DNA from 3 places in the Sphingopyxis sp. A083 genome. Region 3 is predicted to be linked to each of the others. Evidence: predicted binding sites of a transcription regulator. Region 3 holds the regulator's gene; each other region holds the start of a gene.
The links. Region 3 encodes LexA, which represses DNA repair genes until DNA is damaged. Its sites were predicted from a motif close to GTTCCNCNCTTGTTCT; they were not measured.
Positions count from the first base shown of each region.

Region 1: recA (recombinase RecA) is a predicted target of LexA. The motif match lies at 4,148-4,163, and genes of this name have one in related genera.
Region 2: radA (DNA repair protein RadA) is a predicted target of LexA. The motif match lies at 3,868-3,883, and genes of this name have one in related genera.

Region 1 is NZ_LNSK01000014.1:24,320-32,420, reverse strand. Features, by position in the region: gene ATE59_RS16200 (M13 family metallopeptidase) at 1-1,297, shown strand, start outside; gene ATE59_RS16195 (hybrid sensor histidine kinase/response regulator) at 1,369-3,768, shown strand; gene ATE59_RS16190 (response regulator) at 3,761-4,114, shown strand; gene recA (recombinase RecA) at 4,239-5,315, shown strand; gene ATE59_RS16180 (agmatinase family protein) at 5,523-6,338, shown strand; gene ATE59_RS16175 (glutathione S-transferase family protein) at 6,351-6,974, shown strand; gene ATE59_RS16170 (hypothetical protein) at 6,964-7,554, shown strand; gene ATE59_RS16165 (hypothetical protein) at 7,663-8,101, shown strand, end outside.
Region 2 is NZ_LNSK01000012.1:55,003-63,103, forward strand. Features, by position in the region: gene ATE59_RS15550 (beta-propeller domain-containing protein) at 1-482, opposite strand, end outside; gene ATE59_RS15555 (acetyl-CoA acetyltransferase) at 554-2,059, opposite strand; gene ATE59_RS15560 (enoyl-CoA hydratase-related protein) at 2,061-2,855, opposite strand; gene fsa (fructose-6-phosphate aldolase) at 3,043-3,693, opposite strand; gene radA (DNA repair protein RadA) at 3,899-5,260, shown strand; gene ATE59_RS15575 (CvpA family protein) at 5,271-5,831, shown strand; gene ATE59_RS15580 (iron-sulfur cluster assembly scaffold protein) at 5,828-6,256, shown strand; gene ATE59_RS15585 (cation:proton antiporter domain-containing protein) at 6,253-8,101, shown strand, end outside.
Region 3 is NZ_LNSK01000013.1:35,024-43,124, forward strand. Features, by position in the region: gene ATE59_RS15855 (type II secretion system F family protein) at 1-733, shown strand, start outside; gene ATE59_RS15860 (fumarylacetoacetate hydrolase family protein) at 804-1,805, opposite strand; gene ATE59_RS15865 (hypothetical protein) at 1,863-2,276, opposite strand; gene ATE59_RS15870 (sensor histidine kinase) at 2,753-3,982, shown strand; gene moaC (cyclic pyranopterin monophosphate synthase MoaC) at 3,998-4,471, shown strand; gene ATE59_RS15880 (molybdopterin molybdotransferase MoeA) at 4,468-5,658, shown strand; gene lexA (transcriptional repressor LexA) at 5,724-6,407, shown strand; gene ATE59_RS15890 (ComEC/Rec2 family competence protein) at 6,361-8,101, opposite strand, start outside.

The sequences.
Region 1 (8,101 bases), on a different contig from region 3:
CGCGACCAAGGTCTATAACAAGATGACGCTTGCCGAACTGGAAAAGGCGGCGCCGGGCTTCGACTGGACGACCTTTGTTCGCGGCATCGGCGTCAAGGAAGACGCGCTGCTCGTGTCGCAGCCGAGCGCTTTCACCGGCGAGGCGAAGCTGATTGCCGACGCGCCGATCGGCGTGCTGCGCGACGCGCTGCTCGTCCGCAGCCTCGACGGCTTTTCGGACGTGCTGCCCGATGCGGTCGCGCAGGAAGCCTTCTCCTTCTATGGCACCGCGCTGTCTGGAACGCCGCAGATGCAGGAGCGCTGGAAGCGCGCGGTCGATTTCACGACCGGCAATCTGGGTGAAGCGGTCGGCAAGGATTATGTCGCGAAATATTTCCCGCCCGAAACCAAGGCGGAAATGGACAAGCTGGTCAAGAATGTCATCGCGGCGCTCGGCCACCGCATCGACAATCTTGCGTGGATGCAGCCCGAAACCAAGGTGAAGGCGAAGAAGAAGCTGGCCAATTTCACCACCAAGATCGGCTATCCTGATCGCTGGAAGGATTATGGGTCGCTGGAAATCCGGGCCGACGACCTGTTCGGCAACGCGCTGCGCGCCAACCAGTGGCAGCATGACGACAATATCGGCCGTCTCGGCGGTCCGATCCGGCGCTGGGAATGGGGCATGACCCCGATGACGGTCAATGCCTATGCCAATTTCGGGATGAACGAGATCGTCTTCCCGGCCGCAATCCTGCAGCCGCCCTTCTTCGATCCGAAGGCCGACCCGGCAATCAACTATGGCGGCATCGGCGCGGTGATCGGCCATGAGATCAGCCACCATTTCGACGACCAGGGTTCGAAATATGACGAAACCGGCAAGCTCGCCGACTGGTGGACGCCCGAGGATGTGAAGGCGTTCGAAGTGGCGAGCAAGGCGCTCGTCGCGCAATATGACGCCTATGAAGTGCTGCCGGGCGAGCATCTCGACGGCACCTTCACGCTGGGTGAGAATATCGGCGATCTCGCCGGCCTCAACATCGCCTATGACGCGTACAAGGCGTCGCTGGGCGGCAAGGAGGCGCCGGTGATCGACGGGCTGACCGGCGACCAGCGCTTCTTCCTCGGCTGGGCGCAGGTATGGCGGCGCAACTATCGCGAACAGAATCTGTCGCAGCGCATTTCGACCGATCCGCATTCGCCCTCGATCCAGCGGACTTGGGTCTCGCGCAATCTTGACCCTTGGTATAAGGCCTATCAGGTTAAGCCGGGCCAGAAGCTCTATCTGGATCCGAAGGATCGTGTTCGCATCTGGTGATGCGCTGACTGGGAAAGTGTGAATTGACCGCGCAGAGCCTGCCTTCCGCTGATACCGATTTCAGCAGGGGGGTGGGCGCTGCCGGTCCGCTTTCTGCAATTCAAGGACTTTCCCGGATCGACCTTGCGCTGCTCGGCGGTCTCGCGCTGGTGTCGGTCGGGCTGTTGTTCTGGGCCACCGGCGACGCGGTGCTTGCCGCCGGTTTCCTTGCCGGACTCGCGCTCGCGGCGGGCGGCATGATCCTCGCGCGGCGTCTGTTTCCGGCGGCCGCGGTGGGCGAGGCAGCGCCGACCGATTGGTCGATGCTGCGCGCCGCGGTCAATCATGACGATATTGCGATTGCGATCACCGACCGGGCCGGACGTCTCGTCTGTGCGAACGACCTGTTCGCGACATGGATGGGCGGCTTCGTCACGCCGCCGGGCCTGCCGCTCGAAGGGCGCGGCGCCGAGCTGCTCAAAAATGCGGGCCGGACCGCGTGGCGCGACGGTGAGGGTGGGGTCGACGAAATCGCGGTCGGGCCCTTGCAACTTCGCGCGCAAGTGCTGCGATCGGGGCAGGCCGAAGACTATCTGATCTGGCGCTTTTCGGCCCATGAACGGCTCGATCTGGCGGGAGAGATCGTCCGCCACCTCGACGGACCCGCGGGGCGCACGCTGGCACAGGCGGGGGTGATGGCGGCGCTGGTCAGTGCCGAGGGCCGGTTGCGCGTTGCCAATCAGGCGTTTCTTTTGCGCGCGCTCGGCGAGGAGGATGCGCTGCATTATGCGGGGCGCGATGTCGCCGGCATGTTGCGGCTCGATGATGCCGGCGCGCTCTATTTTGCGCGTGAGGGCGATCGGGCAACGCCGGTGCGGATGCTGCAAATCCCGCTGACGCCGGCCGATACGCACGGGCCGATGCTGCTCGCCATGCTCGACGAGGAGATCGGACCCGCCGATCGCGGCACCGCGCAAAGCTATATCGAAACGCTGCTGTCGCTGCTGCCCTTCGGGCTTGCGCTCGTCGATCGCGACGGCCGCTTTCTTTACATGAACCGCGCTTTCATGCGCGCCGCGGGGGTCGCCGATGGCAAGAAGCCGCGCTACCCGGGCGATCTTGTGGTCGGCGAGGACAAGGGGCCACTCGCCGACATGATCCGCCGTCACAGCAGCGGGCAACAGGTCGGCGGCGATCTCTCGATCCGGCTGGCCGGACAAGGCGACGAGCCGGTGTCGATGCGCGTCGTCGGCGTGCGCGGGCTGGGCGAGGCGGCGGTTCTGCTCAGCCTCAAGGATTCGAGCGAGGAGTCGCGCCTCAAGCGGCAGGTGGCGCAGGCATCGAAGATGCAGGCAGTCGGCCAGCTTGCGGGCGGCGTCGCGCATGATTTCAACAATATCCTGACCGCGGTGCTCGGAAGCTGCGATCTGATGCTGATGCGGCACACGCCGGGCGACAGCGACTATGACGATATTCAGCAGATCCGCAGCAACGCCAACCGCGCGGCGAGCCTGACGCGGCAGTTGCTCGCCTTTTCGCGCCAGCAGACGTTGCGGCCGCAGATATTGCAGCTTCCCGACGTGATTTCGGAAGTATCGCATCTGCTCAAGCGGCTGATCGGCGATACGGTGCAATTGTCGGTGCATCACGGTCGCGGGCTGGGTGCGGTGCGCGCCGACCCCGGGCAGCTCGAACAGGTCATCATCAACCTTGCGGTCAATGCGCGCGACGCGATGCCCGGCGGCGGGACGCTGACGATCGAAACCTATCCCGTTTCGGCCGCTGACGTGCGCCAGATGGGCAATGAATTCATGCCGCCCGCCGATTACAGCGCCCTGAAGGTCAGCGATACGGGCACCGGCATTCCGGCCGAAGTGCTGCCCAAAATCTTCGAACCCTTTTTCACGACCAAGGATGTCGGCAAGGGGACGGGGCTGGGACTGTCGACGGTCTATGGCATCATCAAACAATCGGCGGGCTTTATCTTTGCCGACAGCAAACCGGGCGCGGGGACAAACTTCACCATCTACCTGCCGGTCCACCGGGCCGAAAGCGGCGTGCCGGCGACGCCGCCGCCGGCCGCGAAGGCGAAGAAAAGCCAGTGGGGCACCGGCACCATCCTGCTCGTCGAGGACGAGGATATGGTGCGGGCGGTCGCCGAACGGGCGCTGACCCGCGCGGGTTACACGGTCGTCACCGCGTCGCAGGGCGAAGAGGGGCTTGAACGCTTCGCCGCGATGGACAAGATTGACCTGGTGATCAGCGACGTTGTGATGCCGACGATGGACGGGCCGACGATGGTCCGTGCCATGCGCGCCAAGCGGGCGAACCTGCCGGTGCTGTTCATGTCGGGCTATGCCGAGGAGCAATTGCGCCAGTCGATCAACATCGACGATGTCGCCTTCCTGCCCAAGCCTTTCTCGGTCGCGCAGCTTGCAGAAGCAGTGTCGATGGCGCTCGACGATGCGGCGCACAGGGTGGGCCATGGCTGAAGACCGGTTGATCCTGCTTGTAGAAGACGATGTCCTGATCGGCATGATGCTCGTCGATATGTTCGACGCGCTCGGCTATCCCGAACCGGCGCAGGCGACGACCAACGAAGAAGCGCTCGCGGCAATCGCGTCGCAGCCAGTGGCGGGCGCACTCGTCGATATCAACCTGGGCGACGAAAAGGGCTGGCCGGTCGCCGATGCGCTGGCGGAGCGGGGGATTCCCTTTGCCTTCACCTCGGGCGGCGGCGACGTGATTCCCGCGCCGCATGCGAACCGCAAGCTGGTGACGAAGCCGTTCCGCATCGCCGAAATCGAGGCCGTTCTGGACGGGTTTTTCGCGGAATAGCGCGCACCTTGCGGATAGCGCGCAAAAATATCTGTTCTCCACTTGTTCCAATAGAACAAATGACGTACACAGCTCTGGCGTTGCGGTGGTTCTGCCTTCGCTCTAGAGCTGGAAAGGAACGGTCATGGCCGGACAATTATCACTCGTCGAATCGGGGAAATCAGTGAACAGCACAGACAGGCAGAAGGCGCTCGACGCCGCACTCGCGCAGATCGATCGCGCGTTCGGCAAGGGCTCGGTGATGAAGCTCGGATCGAAGGAAGCGATGCAGGTCGAGGCGGTCTCGACCGGATCGCTCGGGCTCGACATCGCGCTCGGCGTGGGCGGTCTGCCGCGCGGCCGCGTCATCGAAATCTACGGTCCCGAAAGCTCGGGCAAGACCACCCTCGCGCTGCATTGCATCGCCGAAGCGCAGAAGACCGGCGGAACCGCGGCCTTCGTCGATGCCGAACATGCGCTCGATCCCGTCTATGCGAAGAAGCTGGGCGTCAATATCGACGAACTGATCGTGTCGCAGCCCGATACGGGCGAACAGGCGCTTGAAATTGTCGATACGCTGGTGCGCTCGAACGCGATCGACGTGCTTGTCGTCGACTCGGTCGCCGCGCTCGTCCCGCGCGCCGAAATCGAAGGCGAGATGGGCGACAGCCACGTCGGCCTTCAGGCGCGCCTGATGTCGCAGAGCCTGCGTAAACTCACCGGCTCGATCAGCCGTTCGCGCTGCATGGTGATCTTCATCAACCAGCTGCGCATGAAGATCGGCGTGATGTACGGCAATCCCGAGACGACGACGGGCGGCAATGCGCTCAAATTCTACGCCTCGGTCCGCCTCGATATCCGCCGCACCGGCCAGATCAAGGACCGCGACGAAATCGTCGGCAACACCACGCGTGTCAAAGTCGTCAAGAACAAGGTCGCGCCCCCGTTCAAGCAGGTCGAATTCGACATCATGTACGGGCAGGGCATTTCGAAGATCGGTGAAATCCTCGACCTCGGGGTCAAGGCCGGTCTGGTCGAAAAATCGGGCGCCTGGTTCAGCTATGATTCGATCCGCATCGGTCAGGGCCGCGAAAATGCGAAGAATTTCCTGACCGAAAATCCCGAACTGATGGAGCGGCTCGAAAAGGCGATCCGCAGCCGCACCGATGCGGTGGCCGAAGAGATGATGACCGGCCCCGACGCGGACGACGACGATATCTGATCCGAATCCGGCGAGCCGTCGCAATACGGCTCGCCGGCGAACGGCGGCGGGCCCGTGCCTTCTCCGGCACGCCTCCTTGGATCTGCCCGACCCCTCTCTTGGCAGGTCGGCCCGGCCGCCGTTGACCATGCCGGCGCTGACCATGCTGGCGGGGGCATGTACCGCATCCCGGCTTGCGTGTTCAGGGGCAAGGACTACACAGGCTCGATGCCCGCGATCCGCCTTTTCGGTTTGCCGACCGACGTCAACAGCAGTTTCGAACGCGGCGCGGCGGGGGGTCCTGCCGCGATCCGTGCGGCGCTGCGCAGCGATCGCGGCAATATGGCAAGCGAACTCGGTCTCGAAATCGGCACGGATATCGCCTTCACCGACGATGGCGACCTGCCGCTGACCGAGCATGTCGCACACGACGATGCCGCGATCCGGCGCCATGTCGCGATGCTGCACGAGGATGGCGAAATTCCCATCGCGCTTGGCGGCGATCATGCGGTGACATTTCCGCTCGTCGAAGCCGCCGCCGCTTGTTTCGGCCCGCTCAACATCCTGCACATCGACGCGCATCCCGACTTGTACGACGACTTCGGCGGCAATCCGCGCAGCCACGCGTCGCCCTTTGCCCGGATATGCGAAGCGGGCCATGCCGCGCGGTTGGTCCAAGTCGGTATCCGCACGTTGAATCGCCATTGCGCCACGCAAGCCGATCGCTTCGGCGTCGAAATCGTCCCGATGGCGGGCTTCGTTCCCGAAGCGGTGCCGGTGCTGAGCGGCCCGCTCTATATCTCGATCGACCTCGACGGGCTCGATCCGTCGGCGGCGCCCGGCGTCGCGCATCCCGAGCCCGGCGGGCTGACGGTGCGCGAACTGCTTGCAGTGCTGCACCGGCAGTGCGCGCCGATCGTCGGCGCGGACATCGTCGAACATCATCCGGGCCGCGATATCGGCAGCGTGACCGCGATTGTCGGCGCCAAGCTGGTGCGCGAGCTGGCGGCGCTGATCGATCGCAACGGATATTGGCGCGGATAAGAGGAGAATGCGATGAGCTTGATCGTCCACCATCTGAACAACAGCCGCTCGCAGCGCATATTGTGGCTGCTTGAGGAAATCGGCGCTCCATACGAAATCCGCCACTATCAGCGCGACGCGGTGACCAACCTCGCGCCGCCCGAGCTGAAAGCCGTCCATCCGCTCGGCAAATCGCCGCTGCTCGAGGACGATGGACGGGTGATCCAGGAATCGGGCGCGATCGTCGAATATCTGTGCGAGCGCCATGGCGGTGACGCCCTGGTCCCGCCGCGCGGCACCGACGATCATGTCCGGCACCTCGAGCTGCTGCACTTTGCCGAAGGTTCGGCCATGACTCCTGTTCTCCTCAATCTCTACGTCGCCCGCCTCGGCGACGCTGCGGCGCCGCTGCGGCCGCGGATCGACGAACAGCTCGGCGCGCATTTCGCCTATCTCGAAAGCGAGATCGGCGACGCCGGGCATTTCATCGGCGATCGCCTGTCGGCTGCCGACATCATGCTGAGCTTCCCGGCCGAGGTTGCCGCGATGAACGGTGCCGATCGCTATCCGCGCCTCGCCGCCTTCGTCGCGGCGTGCCACGCGCGCCCCGCCTGGCAGCGCGCGCGCGAACGCGGGGGCGATTATTTTGTCTTTTGATCGCCGGTTCGGCGGGCTGCTGCTGCTCGCGCTGTTCGCTGCAGCGAGCCCGGCGGCGGCCGCACCACCCGTTCTCGGGCCCGAGGTCGAGCGCGACGTCGTGGCACCCGAGGGCAAGAGCTTCGAGCCCGCCCCAGCCGATGAAGAAGGCGCGATCGACCGCTTCGCCGGGTTCACGATGGCGCTGGCCAAGCGCGACTATGAGGCGGCCTATGCGATGCTGCGCCTCTCGTTTCAGGCGTCGAACCCGCGGCTGGAATGGGAGATGAACCTGCGCAAGCGAACCGCGCTGTGGGCCGACGGCACGCTGCGCATCCTGCGCCTGACCTGGTATGCCGACCCGGCGGGGCAGCCGCCCGGCCTGTATGCCGCTTTCGATTTTCGCGGCGATCGCAAGGATGGCACGCTGGATTGCGGCTATGTCGTCGTCCATCGCAGCGCGCCCGGTGCCGCCTTCACCGTCGTGCGCGTCGATACGTCGGAAGTGCCGCCTGACCTGATCGAGGACGGGGTGCCCAAGGCCGACGTGCTGCATCAGCTTCCCTGCTATCTGGGCAAGGGCATCGCGACCGCCTTTTGAGCGCAGCGGCGCTGAGCCAGCCGACATCGGACTTGCGGCGCGCGTCCGTTGTCCGCAATATCGACCCGCTTTCATCCGGCCGACGGATGACGGGGGGAGTTCGGGGTTATGGCTGGTCTGGTATTGGCGCTGTTGCTTGCGGCGGCGGGAGAGCCCGCAATCCGCGTCGAGAAGCTGGCGGAGGGTGGTTTCAGCGCCGATGTCGCCGATATCGAGGCGGCGCGGCTGACGACGACGATGGAAGAGGTCCAGCGGATTGCGGCGCAGCGCTGCGGCAAGATGAAGGTGCGTTTCGGCCGGTATAATTTCGACAGCCGCGTCGATACGGCCCGCAATGTCATGATGATCGAAAACCTGCGGCAGAAATTCTTCTGCTACGATCCCGCGACCGATCCCTACAAGCCCGTTCCAGCGGACTGGAAGGCGAGCGACGCCGATACGGCGGCGGCGACCAGCTTTGTGACCCGCTTCCTCGACCGGCTCGATCGCGGCGATCAGGCCGGGATCGCGATGATGGACCCACTGGCGGAAATCACGCCGAAGGACT
Region 2 (8,101 bases), on a different contig from region 3:
GTAAGCTGCATCGTCTTCACATTGATCGCAAAGATCCGACCGTCCTGCAAAACGAGCAGATAGTCTCCGATCTGCTTGACGATATCGCCCTCGTCAACGCCAGCGGTCTGGACGTTCGTGATCGACGTCGGCGCCGCGGCGCGCGACCCGGTCACGATAACGTCTCTCACGCCACCTTCGCCGGGGCAGTCCTCGGGCTTTTCGCATAAGGGATCGCCGCCTTGCATCGCCGCCGCGACGACGATTTCCGAGGATCGCGCGGTGTAGCGTTCACGTCGGTCGCGCAGCCGTTCGAGCGACCGGAGATACGCCCGGAATTCGCCTTCGCTCGCATAAGGGACGAGCTCGGGCGAAGTTGTCTGATCGAGCCGCTTGTCGTCGATCGCCGGGAGTGGCGCGGAGGCGGTTTGGGGCGTTGCGGGCGCCGAAGCGCAGGCCGCGAGCGATGCTGCCATGCCGACCGTCAACAGACCACGCACCATATCGCTTCCCCCCTTGCCCGGATGAGGAATATCATCAACGCTGGTGAGGGTTTAGCGCAAATAGGTACCAGTCAGAGGCTCTGCCAGCCGAAGCGGCAGTCGCCCAGCGCCACGACTTCGCCCGCCGTCCCCACCGGTTCCTTCGCGCCATCGGTCAGGAACGCCAGCATCGCGGTGTCGCCGACATCGACATGCGCCAATGTGCGCCGACCCTCGGGCGTGCGCGCGACCACGACGCCCGCCCTTGGCGCGCCATCGCGGCCGTAGAAGACGGTATAGCTCTCGATCGTTGCCGGCCCCGCATAATCTTCGACCAGATCCGGCACCGGTCCGCGCTTGGCCTCGGCTTCGGCCTGATAGTCGAAATCCTGCGGGAAGCTGGCGGCGGCGATCGGCTCCTTGCCCAGCACGATGCAATGATTGTCGGTGGCGAAGCCGCCATTGGCGAAGAGGAAGCCGTAGCGGCCTTCGCGGCGGAGTTTTTCCACCATCGAGACGATTGCGTGGCTCATATAATTGGCGATCGGGCCGCCGCCGAAGGTCAGCCCGCCGAACATCGTCGCGGGGCGGTCGACCGGCCAGCCGAGCGTGCGGCGTGCCATCTTCGGCACGCAGGGGAAGCAGCTGTAGAGTTCGACGAAATCGAAATCCTGCGCGGTCATGCCGTTGAGCGCTAGCGTGCGGTTGATCGAGGTTTCCATGCTGACGCTGCCGTTATAGCGGTCGCGGCGGAGGATACTCGGCGGCTCCTTCGCGGCGGCGCCCATGCCCACGTAAATCAGCCGGTCCTCGGATAGGCCGCGGCGGCGCGCTTCGGCCAGGCTGGCGACGAGGAAACCCGCCCCCTGATTGACCGACGAATTGGCGACCATCAGCTTGGAATAAGGAAAGGCGATCGGCCGGTTGCGCTCGTCGACGCGCAGAATGTCGGCAGGGGTTGCGGGCTTGCGGATCCAGGCGCCTTCGTTTGCCGCCGCAACCGCCGAAAAGCGCGACCAGATTTCGGCGCTCTCGCCCTGCGCTTCGGCAAGGCTCTGGCCCCATGCGGCGCGCGTCGCATTTTCATAGAGCGGATAGACGTCGACCGGCGCGGCGAGGCCGTGCTTCTGCGCATAATCGGGCTCGCGCCGCGTCGCGACCTTGCGGATCGCGTTATAGCTCTTGTCCTCGCCGCTCGCGGCCTTGGCGGCGCGGCCCGCCGCGGTGCGCAGCGCCTCGGCGCCGACGATGGCCGCGAGCTTCACCTCGCCCGCGCCGATGCGGTTCGCCGCTTCGTTGAGCAGGCGTACCGGCGTATCTCCGTGTGGCGCCGCCGACTGGTAATTGATCGCCGGGCTGGCGCCGATGGCGGCGGCCAGCGGTTCGGGCAGTTTGCCGAGGCTGTGAAAGCTGATCTGGTCGACGATCGCGAGGCTGTCGATCTCGGCGAGCGGCACGCCGGCGTCTTCGGCGGCGACCCGCAGCGCCGCGACCATCAGCCCGAGCGAGTCGAGCCCTTCGTCGGGGTCGGCGGGGCGGTCGTTGACCTGGCCAACGCCGATGATGACGGGAATGCGCTCGGGATCGGTCATGGTCATATCAGCGCGCTTTCCATTCGGGCTTGCGCTTTTCGGCAAAGGCGCGCGGTCCTTCGCGCGCGTCCTCGCTGCGCATCAAGGCGCTGCGTTCGAGGGTGTTGTGCTCCCAATAGGGCGCGTCGGCGGCGATGCGGCCGTCCTGGATGCCGAGCGCGACGCGCTTCGATGCCTGGACCGACAGCGGCGCGTTGGCGGCAATCTTGTCGGCAAGCGCAAGCGCGGTCGGCATCAGTTCGGCGAGCGGGACGACATGGTTGACGAGGCCGAATTGCGCGGCGCGCGCGGCGGGGATCGGGTCGCCGGTCAGCATATGCTCCATCGCCAGCTTGCGCGGCATCTGCTGCGCAAGGCGGAAGGCACCGCCCGCCGCGGCGAACAGCCCGACCTTGACTTCGGGCAGCCCGAATTGCGCATGATCGGCGGCGACGATAATGTCGCTCATCAGCGCGATCTCGCAGCCGCCGCCGAAAGCGAAGCCGTTGACCGCGGCGATGATCGGCTTCGAGATCGGGTGCGACACCATGCCCGCGAAGCCCCATGCAAGCTGATCGGGGTCCGACGGCGCGAGGCTCTCGCCGCGCGACAGGGCGACGAGGTCGGCGCCGGCGCAAAAGCTCTTGTCGCCCGCGCCGGTGATGATGACGGCGCGGATTTCGGGATCGGCCTCGGCGGTTTCGAGTGCGGTTCCGATGCCGACATGGACCGCGGCATTGACCGCATTGCGCGCCTCGGGCCGGTTGATCGTGACGATCAACACATGGCCGCGGCGCTCGGTAAGAATGGTGGTGTCGGTCATCGCGAATCTCTCCCTTTCGGACGAGTATCGCGGGAGGTTAACGTTTACGTCAACTGGAAAGCAGAGCCAAATAACGGTGTGCTCCCGCGAAGGCGGGAGCCCATCTCCGGAAGGTGCCATTTTGAGCCGACGGGAGATGGATCCCCGCCCTCGCGGGGACACACGACTGTTTTGGGTTTTGTAGGGGTCAGATCGACTGCCCGGTCTTGGCCCAGTCGGCCAGGAAGCCTTCGATGCCCTTTTCGGTCAGGACATGCTTGAACAATCCCTTGATGACCGACGGCGGCGCAGTCATCACATCGGCGCCGATCTTGGCGGCTTCGAGCACGTGGATGCCGTGGCGCACGCTCGCGACGAGGATTTCGGTCTCGAAGGCATAATTGTCGTAGATCAGCCGGATGTCGGCGATCAACTGCATGCCGTCGAAGCCATTGTCGTCGTGGCGGCCCACGAAGGGCGAAACGAAGGTCGCGCCGGCCTTCGCCGCGAGCAGCGCCTGCGTCGCCGAGAAGCAGAGCGTCACATTCACCATCGTGCCGTCGCCGGTCAGCGCCTTGCAGGTCTTGAGTCCGTCGATCGTCAGCGGCACCTTGATGCAGACATTGTCGGCGATCTTGCGGAGGATTTCGGCCTCCTTCATCATCGTTTCATGATCGAGCGCAACGACCTCGGCCGAGACCGGGCCATCGACGAGTGCGCAGATTTCCTTCGTCACTTCCTTGAAGTCGCGGCCCGACTTGGCGATCAGCGACGGGTTGGTGGTCACGCCATCGAGCAATCCCGTTGCGGCCAGTTCCTTGATGTCGGCGATTTCGGCGGTGTCGGCGAAGAATTTCATGGCGCGGGGTTCCTTGCGGGCAGGGTGATTCGGGTTTGAAGCTGCCGTAAAGCGGTTTGATCGTCATTGCGAGCGAAGCGAAGCAATCTCCCGCCATCGGCCTTGCGCAAAGTCGGGAGCGGGAGATCGCCGCGTCGCTACGCTCCTCGCAATGACCGAGAGGAAAGCGCTGGCGTTCCATCTTTGTTCCGATTATGCGATCCGCATGGCCAAAGCAAAGCGTCAATATGTCTGCCAGAATTGCGGGTCGGTCTCGTACCGGTGGCAGGGGCAATGCGCCGATTGCGGCGAGTGGAATACCCTGGTCGAAGAGGCGAGCGAAACCGTCTTTTCGGCCAAGCACGATCTGTCGAAAGGCGGGCGGTCACTGGCGCTCGAGACGCTGGGCGAGCATAGCCCGATGCCGGAGCGGATGCTGTGCGGCATCGCCGAATTCGACCGGGCGCTCGGCGGCGGCTTCGTCGCCGGATCGGCGACGCTGATCGGCGGCGATCCGGGGATCGGCAAGTCGACCTTGTTGTTGCAAGCGGCCGGGCGGCTCGCGAAGGCGGGCAAGTCGGTCGTCTATATCAGCGGCGAGGAAGCGGCGGGTCAGGTGCGGCTGCGCGCGCAGCGGCTGGGGCTCGGCGACGCGCCGGTCGCGCTGGCGAGCGCGACGTCGGTGCGCGACATATTGGCGACGCTCGACAGCCGCGACGCCGATTTCGTGGTCATCGATTCGATCCAGACGATGCACAGCGACCTCATCGACAGCGCGCCGGGAACGGTGAGTCAGGTCCGCGCGAGCGCGCAGGAACTGATCCGCTATGCCAAGGACGGCGGCGCGGCGATCGTCCTCGTCGGGCATGTCACCAAGGATGGCACGATCGCAGGTCCGCGCGTGCTGGAACATATGGTCGATACGGTGCTGGCGTTCGAGGGCGAGCGCAGCCACCAATATCGCATCCTGCGCGCGGTGAAGAACCGCTTTGGCGGCACCGACGAAATCGGCGTCTTCGCGATGGGCGAGGAGGGGCTGGGCGAGGTCAGCAACCCGTCGAGCCTGTTCCTGACCGACCGCAGCCGCGACGTGCCGGGATCGGTCGTCTTCCCCGCGCTGGAGGGGACGCGCCCGGTGCTGGTGGAGGTGCAGGCGCTGACCGTGCGGCTGGCGAGCGGCGCGACGCCGCGGCGCGCCGTCGTCGGCTGGGACAGCGGGCGCCTGGCTATGGTGCTGGCGGTGCTCGAGGCGCGCTGCGGGCTTCAGATGGGCGGCGCCGAGGTCTATCTCAACATCGCGGGCGGCTATCGTCTGACCGATCCCGCCGCCGATCTGGCGGTCGCTGCAGCGCTGATTTCGGCGTTCAGCGAGCGGCCGGTTCCCGCCGATGCAATCGTCTTCGGCGAATTGTCGCTGTCGGGCGAAATTCGCCCTGTCGCGCATGACGCGCTGCGCCTGCGCGAAGCCGCGAAACTCGGTTTTTCAAGGGGCTGGGGGCCGAAGGGGATGAAAGCGGTGAACGGTATCGGCGTTACCGGCTTCACGCGGCTCGGCGAACTCGTTGACCTGATGCTCGGGCGCGACTAGCGACCGGCAGATGGGAAGTCTGACGGCTCTGGATATCATCGTGCTGACGCTGGTCGGTGGCGGCGCAGTGCTCGGTTTTTCGCGCGGGCTGGTGCAGGAGGTGACGACGCTGCTCGCCTGGGTGCTGGCGATCGCGGCGGTGCGCTTCTTTCATCCGGCAGTGACCGAGTTCGTGTCGCGTTGGGTCGGGACGGCGGGTGGTGCGGCGATGCTCGCCTTCGTTCTTCTCTTCGGTATCGTCTTCGGCCTCGCCAAATGGGGTTCGCGGGCGATGGGGCAGCGCAGCCGCGCCTCGATCGTCGGCGGTATCGACCGTGGGCTCGGCGCGGGTTTCGGGGCGGTGAAGGGGCTATTGATCGCCGCGATCGGCTTCATGCTCGTTACGCTTCTCTATGACATCGGCTATGGCAATGCGCAGCGTCCCGAATGGATGGAGCAGAGCCGCACCTATCCCGCACTCAACGCGACGAGCGCCGCGCTGAGCAAGGTGATCGCCGAGCGGCGGGCCGAAGCGCGCGCCGCCGAAAGCACGACCGTGAAGCAGGACGCGCCCGACGCGGCCGCGAAATGAGCGCGCCGCTGTATAACCGCGACATATTGGCGCTGGCAGTCGCCAATGCCGATTACCCGCCGCTGCCCGAGGCGCGCCATCATATCTCGGCGCGCGCGCCGCTGTGCGGCAGCGCGATCATCCTCGACCTCGACGCCGATGCGGGCGGGCGGGTGACGAAGGTCGGCCTGCACGTCGAAGCCTGCGCGCTGGGGCAGGCGTCGGCGGCGCTGGTCGCACGCCACGCGCCCGGCCGCGCGCTCAGGGATATTCGCGCCGCGCGCGATGCAATTGCCGCCTGGTTCGCGGGCGAGGGCGCTATGCCCGACTGGCCCGGCTTCGATCTTCTTGCGCCGGCGCGCGACTATCCGGCGCGGCAGGGCGCTATATTGCTGCCCTTCGATGCCGCCATCGCCGCGCTTGAGGATGACGAGGTGACGGCATGACTTTTCTCCTCGCGGCAACGGCGCCGGCCGTCACCGAGGTGGCGGCGCGCACCCCGACCGATACGCTGTTGTTCGAAGGCGCGGTGCTGCTGGGCGTCGCGACGTTGTTCGTGTTGATCTTCCGCCGTTTGGGGCTCGGCGCGGTGCTTGGCTATCTGATCGCCGGCGCGCTCGTCGGGCCGCACGGTCTGGGTCTCGTCGGCGGCGGCGAGTCGAAGCTGCAGATCGCTGAGATCGGCATCGCCTTCCTGTTGTTCCTCGTCGGCCTCGAACTGCATCCGCGGCGGCTTTGGCAGCTTCGCCGCGCCATCTTCGGGCTCGGCCTGGCGCAGGTTGTCGTCACCGGGCTGATCCTGACCGGGCTGATCTTCGTGACGCTGGGCTTCAGCCCCGCAGCGGCGCTCGCGCTCGGCCTGCCGCTCGCGCTGTCGTCGACGGCGCAGGTGCTTCCGAGCCTCAAAAGCTCGGGCCGGATCAACTCGCCCTTCGGCGAGAAGGCCTTTTCGATCCTGCTCTTTCAGGATCTGGCGATCGTCCCGATGATCACGATCATCGCCGCGCTGTCGCGGGCGCCCGCCGATCCGTCGGCGCCGCCGGGCGCGCTGCTGGCGCTTTATACGCTGCTTGCCATCGCGGGGCTGGTCCTCGCCGGCCGGTTCGTCGTCAATCCGCTGCTGCGCCTCGTCGCGCGCTATGGCGAGCGCGAGCTGTTCGTCGTCGTCGGCCTGCTCGTCGTGCTGGCGAGTTCGGCGCTGATGCACAGCCTGCATGTTTCGACCGCGCTCGGCGCCTTCGTCGCGGGTGTGATGCTCGCCGATTCGCCGTATCGCCACGAGATAGAGGCCGATGTCGAACCCTTCCGCCTGATCTTGCTCGGCCTGTTCTTCCTCGCCGTTGGCATGGTGCTCGACGTCAATGTGATCCTCGCCGATCCGCTGCGCGTTCTGCTGCTCGCGGCGGGTCTGGTTGCGGTCAAGGTCATGGTGCTGACACTGCTCGTGCGTGCGTTCGGCAAATCGTGGAAAACCGCGCTCGGCCTCGCGCTGCTGCTCAGTCAGGGCGGCGAGTTCGGCTTCCTGCTCTTTACCCAGGCCGCCGACGCGCTGCTTATCGCGCCCGAGGCGGCGAGCCTGTTCAGCGCGGTGGTGACGCTGTCGATGGTATCGACGCCGTTCCTGATGCTGTTCGCGCGCAACCTCGAATTCTCGCCCGACCGCGACGGCGACGAACTCGAAGGCCCCGACGACGCGCCGCGCGGCTCGGCGCTCGTCATCGGCTATGGCCGCTTCGGCCAGATCGTCGCGCAGATGCTCCACGCGGTCGATTGTTCGGTGACGCTGATCGACAAGAAGCCGAGCCAGATCGAATTGTCCGGCCGGTTCGATACCAAAGTCTATTTCGGTGACGGGCTACGGCTCGACCTGCTCCGCCGCGCGGGCGCGGAGGAGGCGCGGGTCATCATCTATTGCATCGACGACGCCACGGTTGATGCCGAAGTATTGCGTCCGATCGTCGAAGCCTTCCCGCAGGCGAAGATATTGACGCGCGTTTTCGACCGGCGCCAGTTGATGGCGATCGATGGCGCGGGAACGGCAGGCGCAGTACGCGAGGTGTTCGAAAGCTCGATCGCACTCGGCCTGATGGCGCTCGAAAAGCTCGACGTCGATCCGCGCCAGATGGAAGATGTCGAGACGGCGCTGCGCCAGCTCGACGCGACGCGCCTCGCCGCGCAGATGGACGAAGGCGACCTCGCGGCGGGCAAGGATCACCGCTTCAAGCCCGGCGGCGGCCGCGAGTCGGCAAGCGTGCTGGAAAAATTACGCCAGCGGCGTCAGGAGGCAAAGG
Region 3 (8,101 bases):
CCAGATCAAGGAAGTGCAGCAAAAGCTGGCGCAGGCCGGCATCCGGTCGAAGGATCTGGCCGTCGCGGTCATTTTCGGCCGCCTCGTCCTGCCGATCGTCTTCGGCGGTATCGCGGCATTGCTCATCTATTGGGTCGACATGTGGCCCGACCTGACGCCGTTCAAGCGTTCGGGCGCGACGATGGCCATGCTCATCCTCGGTTACAAGGCGCCCGACCTGTTCATCCAGAACAAGCGGCAAAAGCGCACCGACGCGATCCGCAAGGGCCTTCCCGACGCGCTCGACCTGCTGGTCATCTGCGCCGAAGCGGGTCTGACCGTCGACTCGGCCTTTTCCCGCGTGTCGAAGGAGCTCGGCCGTGCCTATCCCGAACTGGGCGAGGAATTCGCGCTGACTTCGATCGAACTCGGCTTCCTGACCGAACGGCGGCAAGCGTTCGAAAATCTGGCGTATCGCGTGAACCTCGAATCGGTGAAGGGCGTGGTCACCACCATGATCCAGACCGAAAAATACGGGACGCCGCTTGCCAGCGCGCTGCGTGTCCTGTCGGCGGAATTCCGCAACGAACGCATGATGCGCGCCGAAGAAAAGGCCGCGCGCCTGCCCGCGATCATGACGGTACCGCTGATCCTGTTCATCCTGCCGGTGCTGTTCATCGTCATCCTGGGCCCGGCGGCCTGCTCGCTCAGCGATGCAATGTCGGGCGGCAGTCTCGGCGGCGGCAAGCCCTGACGAACGCCGCATCGCAAACCCAACAAAAAAGGGGCGGGATCATTCCCGCCCCTTTTTTGCTGCCGGCGCGTCAGGCGACCGTCTGTTCGATCGCGCCGAAGATGCTGTGGTGGCGCTCGTCGTCCATCCAGATCCGCACCGTATCACCCGCCTGCATGAAGGGGGTTTTCGCTTCGCCGTCGCGGATTGTCTCGACCGTCCGCACTTCGGCAAGACAGCTGTAGCCGAGCCCGCCCTCGCCGATCGGTTTGCCGGGTCCGCCATCGGCGTCGCGGTTCGACACCGTCCCCGATCCGATGATCGTCCCCGCGCGCAGGTCGCGCGTTTTCGCGGCATGGGCGATCAGCTGGCCGAAGTCGAAGGTCATGTCGACGCCGGCATCGGCGCGGCCGAGCGGCTGGCCGTTGAGATCGACGCACAGCGTGCCGTGCAGCTTGCCGTCCTGCCACCGGTCGCCGAGCGCGTCGGGTGTAACGAACACCGGCGACATCGCACTCGACGGCTTCGACTGAAAAAAGCCGAAGCCCTTGGCCAGTTCGCCAGGGATCAGCCCGCGCAGCGACACGTCGTTGGTCAGGCCGACGAGCAGAATGTGGCTCCGCGCCGTTTCGGCATCGACGCCCATGGGCACGTCGCCGGTGACGACCACCACCTCGGCCTCCATGTCGCAGCCCCACGCCGGATCGCTGAGCGGGATCGGATCGCGCGGCGCCAGAAAGGCATCGCTGCCGCCCTGATACATCAGCGGATCGTGCCAGAAACTTTCGGGCATTTCGGCGCCGCGCGCCTGCCGCACCAGCGCGACATGGTTCACGTAGGCGCTGCCATCGGCCCATTGATAGGCGCGCGGCAGCGGCGATGCAGCGTCGCGCTCGTGAAAGCGCTCGCGCGGGATCGCCTCGTGATTGATATCTTCGGCAAGCGCCTTCAGCCGCGGCGCCGTTTCCGCCCAGTCGTCAAGCGCCGCCTGCAGCGTCGGCGCGATATGGGTCGCATCGGCATACCAGGCGAGGTCGTCCGAAACGACGACGAGCCGGCCGTCGCGCCCGGCTTTCAGCGAAGCTAGTTTCACATCTGTCCCTTTGTCTGCGATGCCGGCGAACCATCATCGCAAAGGGGGGAGCGACGATCAGCGCGGCATCTGGATGGATGCGAAACAGGTAAAGCCGCTCTGCCCCGCCTGCAAGCGCCGGATATATTGCAGATAGGCCTGCGACTGGTTGTAGCTGGTGCCCGGCAGCGTCTGGCCGCGAAAGGCGCGCTTCACTTCCTCGCCGGTGAACGGCCGCGGCGCGCCCGGAAACGCCCCCTGGGTCCCCGGCGGGACAAGCTTGCCCGCCGCGTCGATGTAGCGGCCGGCGGCCGATGCGTCGGGCACCGGAATCTGGCAGTTCATCACCGATACCGCGGTCTGTGCAAAGGCGGGGCGGATGGTCAGCGCCGCCGACACGCCGACCGCGCCGAGCGCGAGCATCTTGCGCCGCGAGGGAACGGCTTCGTCGCCGGTCGCGGGCGCTTCGGTCGGGATGTCGCTGTCTTCCATGGCCGCGCATTAAACCAGTGAAGCCTTTAGGAAAAGCAAAAGACCGGCCGCCTCCCGCGCCCTTCCCGCTTTGGGACAGGCTGCGCAAAGGCGTTAAGGTCGTGCGGACGGATCCGAAGAATCGCTGGCGACCGATGTTTGCCATTCGATCCTTGTTGTGGCTGCGCGACAGAGAGGATATTCTCCTTCGTCATCCCGGACTTGATCCGGGATCCATTCACCCAGCGTTGGAACAATGGATCCCGGATCAAGTCCGGGATGACGAACAGGTAGTAATCCAGCGTCGATATTGTGTTCCCCGGCGAAGGCCGGGATCCAGAGCGTCGAACGCCGACGTTGGTGCTGTAAAGGCCTGGGCCCCGGCCTTCGCCGGGGAGCACAAAGCGGTTGGCTGAACGCCCGCCTTCCCGGCTCCCCCCGACTCTCCCCGCGAAGCGCCTTGCGCGCCGCGCCGCTTCGTGCGAGGCGCAGCGTCGATGTTCGACCGCCTGTCCAGCCTGGTTGCGGCGCTGACGCTTGTCGCCGTCGCGGCGATTTTCGCGGCGCTTGTCGGCGGCGACCTCGCCTCGATCGCGATCCTTGCGCTCGCCGGAGCGCTCGGCGCGGTCATCGTCTATGGCGCGCAGCCGCCGCCTGCCGCCGCGCCGCCTGCCGTCGCCTCTCCCGTCCCCGTCGAACCGCCGCTGCTGCTGCGCCATCCCGATTTCACCCGCTGGGCCGATCAGGAGCGCGAACCGGTGCTGGGGGTAATCGACAATGTCGTCGCCATCGCCAACGATGCAGCGGTTCGCCTGCTCGGACGCCACATCGTCGGCGCCGACATCCGCACCGCGATCCGCCATCCGGTGGCGGCCGAATGGCTGTCGGCAGGCGACGTCGACACGGGCGCGATGACCGTCGATCTCGCCGACTATCCGCGGCCCGGCCAGCGCTGGACGATGCGGATCGCGACGCTGTCGCACGGCGGCCGCATCATCTTTTTGTCCGACCGCTCGGCGATCGATGCCGCCGACCGCATGCGGTCCGATTTCGTCGCCAACGCCAGTCACGAACTGCGCACGCCGCTTGCCGCGATCCTCGGTTATGTCGAGACATTGCAAGACATGAACGACGAGGCCGATGCGCCGACGCGCAACCGTTTCCTCGCGATCATCGAGCGCGAGGCGCGGCGGATGCAGCAGCTTGTCATCGACCTGCTGTCGATCTCGCGCGTCGAAGCCGATCGCTTCCGCCGCCCGACCACCCCGGTCGATTTCGCCGCCATCGTCCGCCATACGCTTGCGCAGATGAAGGACAGTGCAGAGGCGCGGCCGCAGGACATTGCCGATCGCCTCGGCGATGCAGCGCAGCCGGTGCTGGGCGACGCGGCGCAGCTCGGCCAACTCGTCCACAATATCGTCTCCAACGCGATGAAATACGGCCGCCCCGGCACCCCGGTGACGGTCGAACTGACGCGCGAGGGCCGCCGCGTCCGTTTGGCGGTCCAGGACGAAGGCGAAGGCATCGCGCCCGATCACCTCCCGCGCCTCACCGAACGCTTCTACCGCGTAGACGAAGCACGCAGCCGCTCGGTCGGCGGCACCGGGCTGGGGCTGGCGATCGTCAAGCACATCAGCGAACGGCATAACGGCCAGCTCGATATTCAAAGCGAAGTCGGTAAGGGCACACGCGTGTCCGTGTCCTTTCCGCTGTCCGAAGCGCACTGACAAAGGACCGCATCGATGACGAACCGACCAACACATCTCGACGAAAGCGGCGCGGCGCATATGGTCGATGTCGGCGCGAAGGCCGCGACCGGTCGGCGCGCCGTCGCCAGCGGTCGCATCGCGATGGCGCCCGAAGCGCTCGCCGCGATCCGCGCCGGCAACGCGCCCAAGGGCGATGTGCTGTCGACCGCGCGCATCGCCGGGATCATGGCGGCCAAGCGTACCGCCGAGCTGATCCCGCTTTGCCACCCGCTGGCGTTGACCAGCGTCGCGGTCGAATTCGACTGGGAAGCCGACGGCATTTCGGTCCGCGCGACCGCCGCGACGACCGGGCCGACGGGGGTCGAGATGGAGGCGCTAACCGCCGCGTCCGTCGCATTGCTGACGCTCTACGACATGGCGAAGGCGCTCGACCGCGCGATGGTGCTCGGCGATATCCGCCTGCTCGAAAAGAGCGGCGGCCGGTCGGGCGACTGGCGCGCCGCATGAGCGCGCTGCTCGCGGTCGAGGAGGCCCAGGCGCGGCTGCTGGCGCTGAAGCCGCCGCTCGGCGCCGACAATATCGGCGTGGCGCAATGCGCCGGGCGCTACCTTGCGCAGGACGTCGTCGCCGGGCGCGACCAGCCCGCGGCGGCGCTGTCGGCGATGGACGGCTATGCGATCCGCTTTGCCGATATGCCCGGCCCGTGGACGATCGCCGGCGAAGTCGCCGCCGGCACCGCGCCCGCCCACGCGCTCGGCCCCGGCGAAGCGATCCGCATCTTCACCGGCGCGATGCTGCCCGACAATGCAGATACGGTGGTGGTTCAGGAAGATGTCACCGCCGACGGCGCGCGCCTGACGCTCACCGGCGATCGCCCCGCGTCGCGTGGACGCCATGTCCGCGCCCGGGCAAGCGATTTTGCAGCGGGCGCGCATTTGCTCACGGCGGGATGTCGCCTCGCTCCCGGGGCGCTCGCCGCCGCTATCATGGGCGGCGCGGGCGAGCTGATTGTCGGGGGGCGCCCGCGCGTCGCGATCCTGACGACAGGCGACGAACTGGTCGCGCCCGGGCGTGCGCTCGCGCCCGGCCAGATACCCGACAGCAACGGCACGATGCTCGCCGCGATGCTCGCCGCCGAACCCGCCGACGTCACGCTGCCGCTGCGCGCGCGCGACGACCGCGGCGTTCTCGCCAACATATTGGGCGATATGGCGCGGCGGCACGATGTCATCGTTACCGTTGGCGGCGCGTCGGTGGGCGATCACGACCATGTCCGCGGCGCGCTTGACGATGCGGGCGGGCAGCTCGATTTCTGGAAGATCGCGATGCGCCCCGGCAAGCCGCTGATCGCCGGCCGGATCGGCGACGCGATCCTGCTCGGCCTGCCGGGCAATCCGTCCTCGGCGTTCGTGACCGCGACGCTCTTTCTGCTGCCGCTCGTCCGCTACCTTGCCGGGGCGGCCGCGCCGTTTCCGGAGGTCGGCCAGGCCCCGCTCGCGGTGCCACTCGGTACCGGCGGGACGCGGCGCGATTATTTGCGCGCGCGCCTCGAAAAGGGACTGCTCACCCCCTGCGACGGACAGGACAGCGGTCAGACGCAACCGCTGATCGCGGCGAACGCGCTGATCGTCCGCGATATCGGCGCGGCGCCCTGCACGGCAGGCGCGCTTGCAAACTATATCGCGATCGCTTGACAAGTTCCGGTCTGTTCCACTATCGTTCCCCTTATGTCCGGCAACGCCATCATGGAGAACGACCGATGTTGACCGCGAAGCAGCATGAACTGCTCCACTTCATCCAGGAACGGCTCGACGCCAGCGGCATCTCGCCGTCGTTCGAGGAAATGAAGGAGGCGCTGGGCCTCAAGTCGAAATCGGGCATCCACCGGCTGATCAGCGCGCTCGAAGAACGCGGCTTCCTGCGCCGCCTGCCCAATCGTGCGCGCGCGCTCGAAGTGTTGAAGCTGCCCGACGCGGCCAAGCCCAAAACGCGGAGCGACAGTGACAATGTGGTACCGCTGCGCAAGCCCGCACCGGCGCTGAAGCCCATCGCCGCGAACGACATTATCGAAGTGCCGCTGCACGGCAAGATTGCCGCGGGCGTCCCGATCGAGGCGTTCGAGGATTATAACCGGCTCGCCGTTCCCGCCGCGTTGCTCGGCGCGGGCGAACATTATGCGCTCGAAGTATCGGGCGACTCGATGGTCGAGGCGGGGATTTTCGACGGCGATTATGCGCTGATCCAGAAGGCGAGTACCGCGCGCGAGGGTGATATCGTCGTCGCGCTCGTCGATGGACAGGACGCAACGCTCAAATATTTCCATCGCGAAGGCCGGATGGTGCGCCTCGATCCCGCCAACAGCGCCTATGAACCCCAGCGCTACGAAGCCGATCGCGTCATGGTGCAAGGTCGGCTGTCGGGACTGCTTCGTCGTTACCACTAAGCTGGTGCGGGCGGCGCCAAGGATGCGCATCGCCCGCGCGCAGCGCCGAAACGAGCCGCGGCTTCGCGCCCAGATAGAACGCAAGGCCGCCGCTTTGTTCCAGCGTGTCGCGGTCGATCGTCAGCCAGCGCGCGACGCATTCGCGCGGTAGCCAGCGTTCGCTGATGACCACATCGGCGGCGGCGCAGGCGGCCGCCATCTCCTCACCCGCGATCCGGTCGCGCCCATGCGCGGCGAGGATGACGCGCGGCGCATCGCCCCTGCCCTGTGTCCAGCGACAGAAATCGCGATTGCAGTCGACATGGTCGAGATCGCCAAGCGCGACGAGCGGCGTGTCGATCCCCGCCGCTTCGGCCATCGCGTCGCGTACGAAATCGCCGGCACGATCGCGCAGCATGGCATAGCCGCCGCCCGGCACGGCGGCTGCGATATGCCGCCCGTCGCCGGTCACGAGCAGGTCGGGGCGCGGCTGTGCGAGCAGCACCGCCATTCCCGCTACCAGCGGCACGGCGCCTGCCCAGCGCCACCCGCTGCGCCACAGCAATATCCACAACCCGCCCGCCATCGCGACCCCGAAAGCCCATGGCGGAAAAACGGGCAAGGTGGTGACGGCGCCGGGCGCCGCGGCGACATGATGCGCGAGCCCGATGAGCAAGCGCAGCGCATGATCGGCCACCCACCAGAAGGGCGCCCCCGCCCCCACCGCGTCGAACAGCAGCGCCAAAGCCTCCGCCGGCATGATGACGAAGGTCGTCAGCGGGATGGCGAGGACATTGGCGAGCGCGCCGTAAAGCCCCGCCTTGTGGAAATGGAACAGCGCGATCGGCGACAAGGCGACCTCGACTACGATGCCGGTGATCAGCAGGCCGGCGACGCCGCGCCCGAAGCGGAAGGCAAATGGCTCCTCGCGCCGCGCGACGAAGCGCTGCATCGCGCGGCTTTCGTGGAGCGCGACGATCGCGGTTACCGCCGCGAAGCTGAGCTGGAAACTCGGCCCGACCAGCGCCTCGGGCCGCCATAGCAGCACAAGCAGGGCGCCGGCAGCGACGAGCCGCAGGGTAATCGCCTCGCGCCCCAGCAGGATCGCCGCCAGGACCAGTAACGCCGCGATCAACGACCGCAGCGTCGGCACCTCGGCGCCAGCCAACCACGTATAGCCGCCGCCCGCGAGCGCCCCGGCGGCGGCGGCAAGCGGCAACACATAGCCTGCGAGCGCGAGCCGCGGGCTGAGCGCCAGCAATCGCATGGCGAGCAGCATCGCGAAGCCGACCACCGCAGTGACGTGCAGTCCGCTGATCGACAGCAGATGCGCCAGCCCGCTGCGCCGCATCGCCTCCTCGTCCTCGGGCGTGATCGCGCCGCGATCGCCCGTTACCAGCGCCGACGCGACACCGCCCGGCGACCCCGCAACCTGGCGATGGATATGCTCGCTCAGCCGCGCGCGCAGCGGCTGGCGTGCCTGCTCGGCACCTGACGGCAGCATGACATCGCCAAGCACTGTTCCGACCGCGCCGATGCGATCGAACCAGGCGCGCTGCGCAAAATCATAGCCGCCGGGCAGGCTCGCGGTTGGCGGCGGCATCAGCCGCGCGTGCACGCCGATCATCGTCCCCGGCACAATTGGGCGCCGCTGGTCGCCGCGCAGCGTGAGCCGCAGGCGCGGCGGCAGATCGGGGCGCGCGAGCGGCCGCACG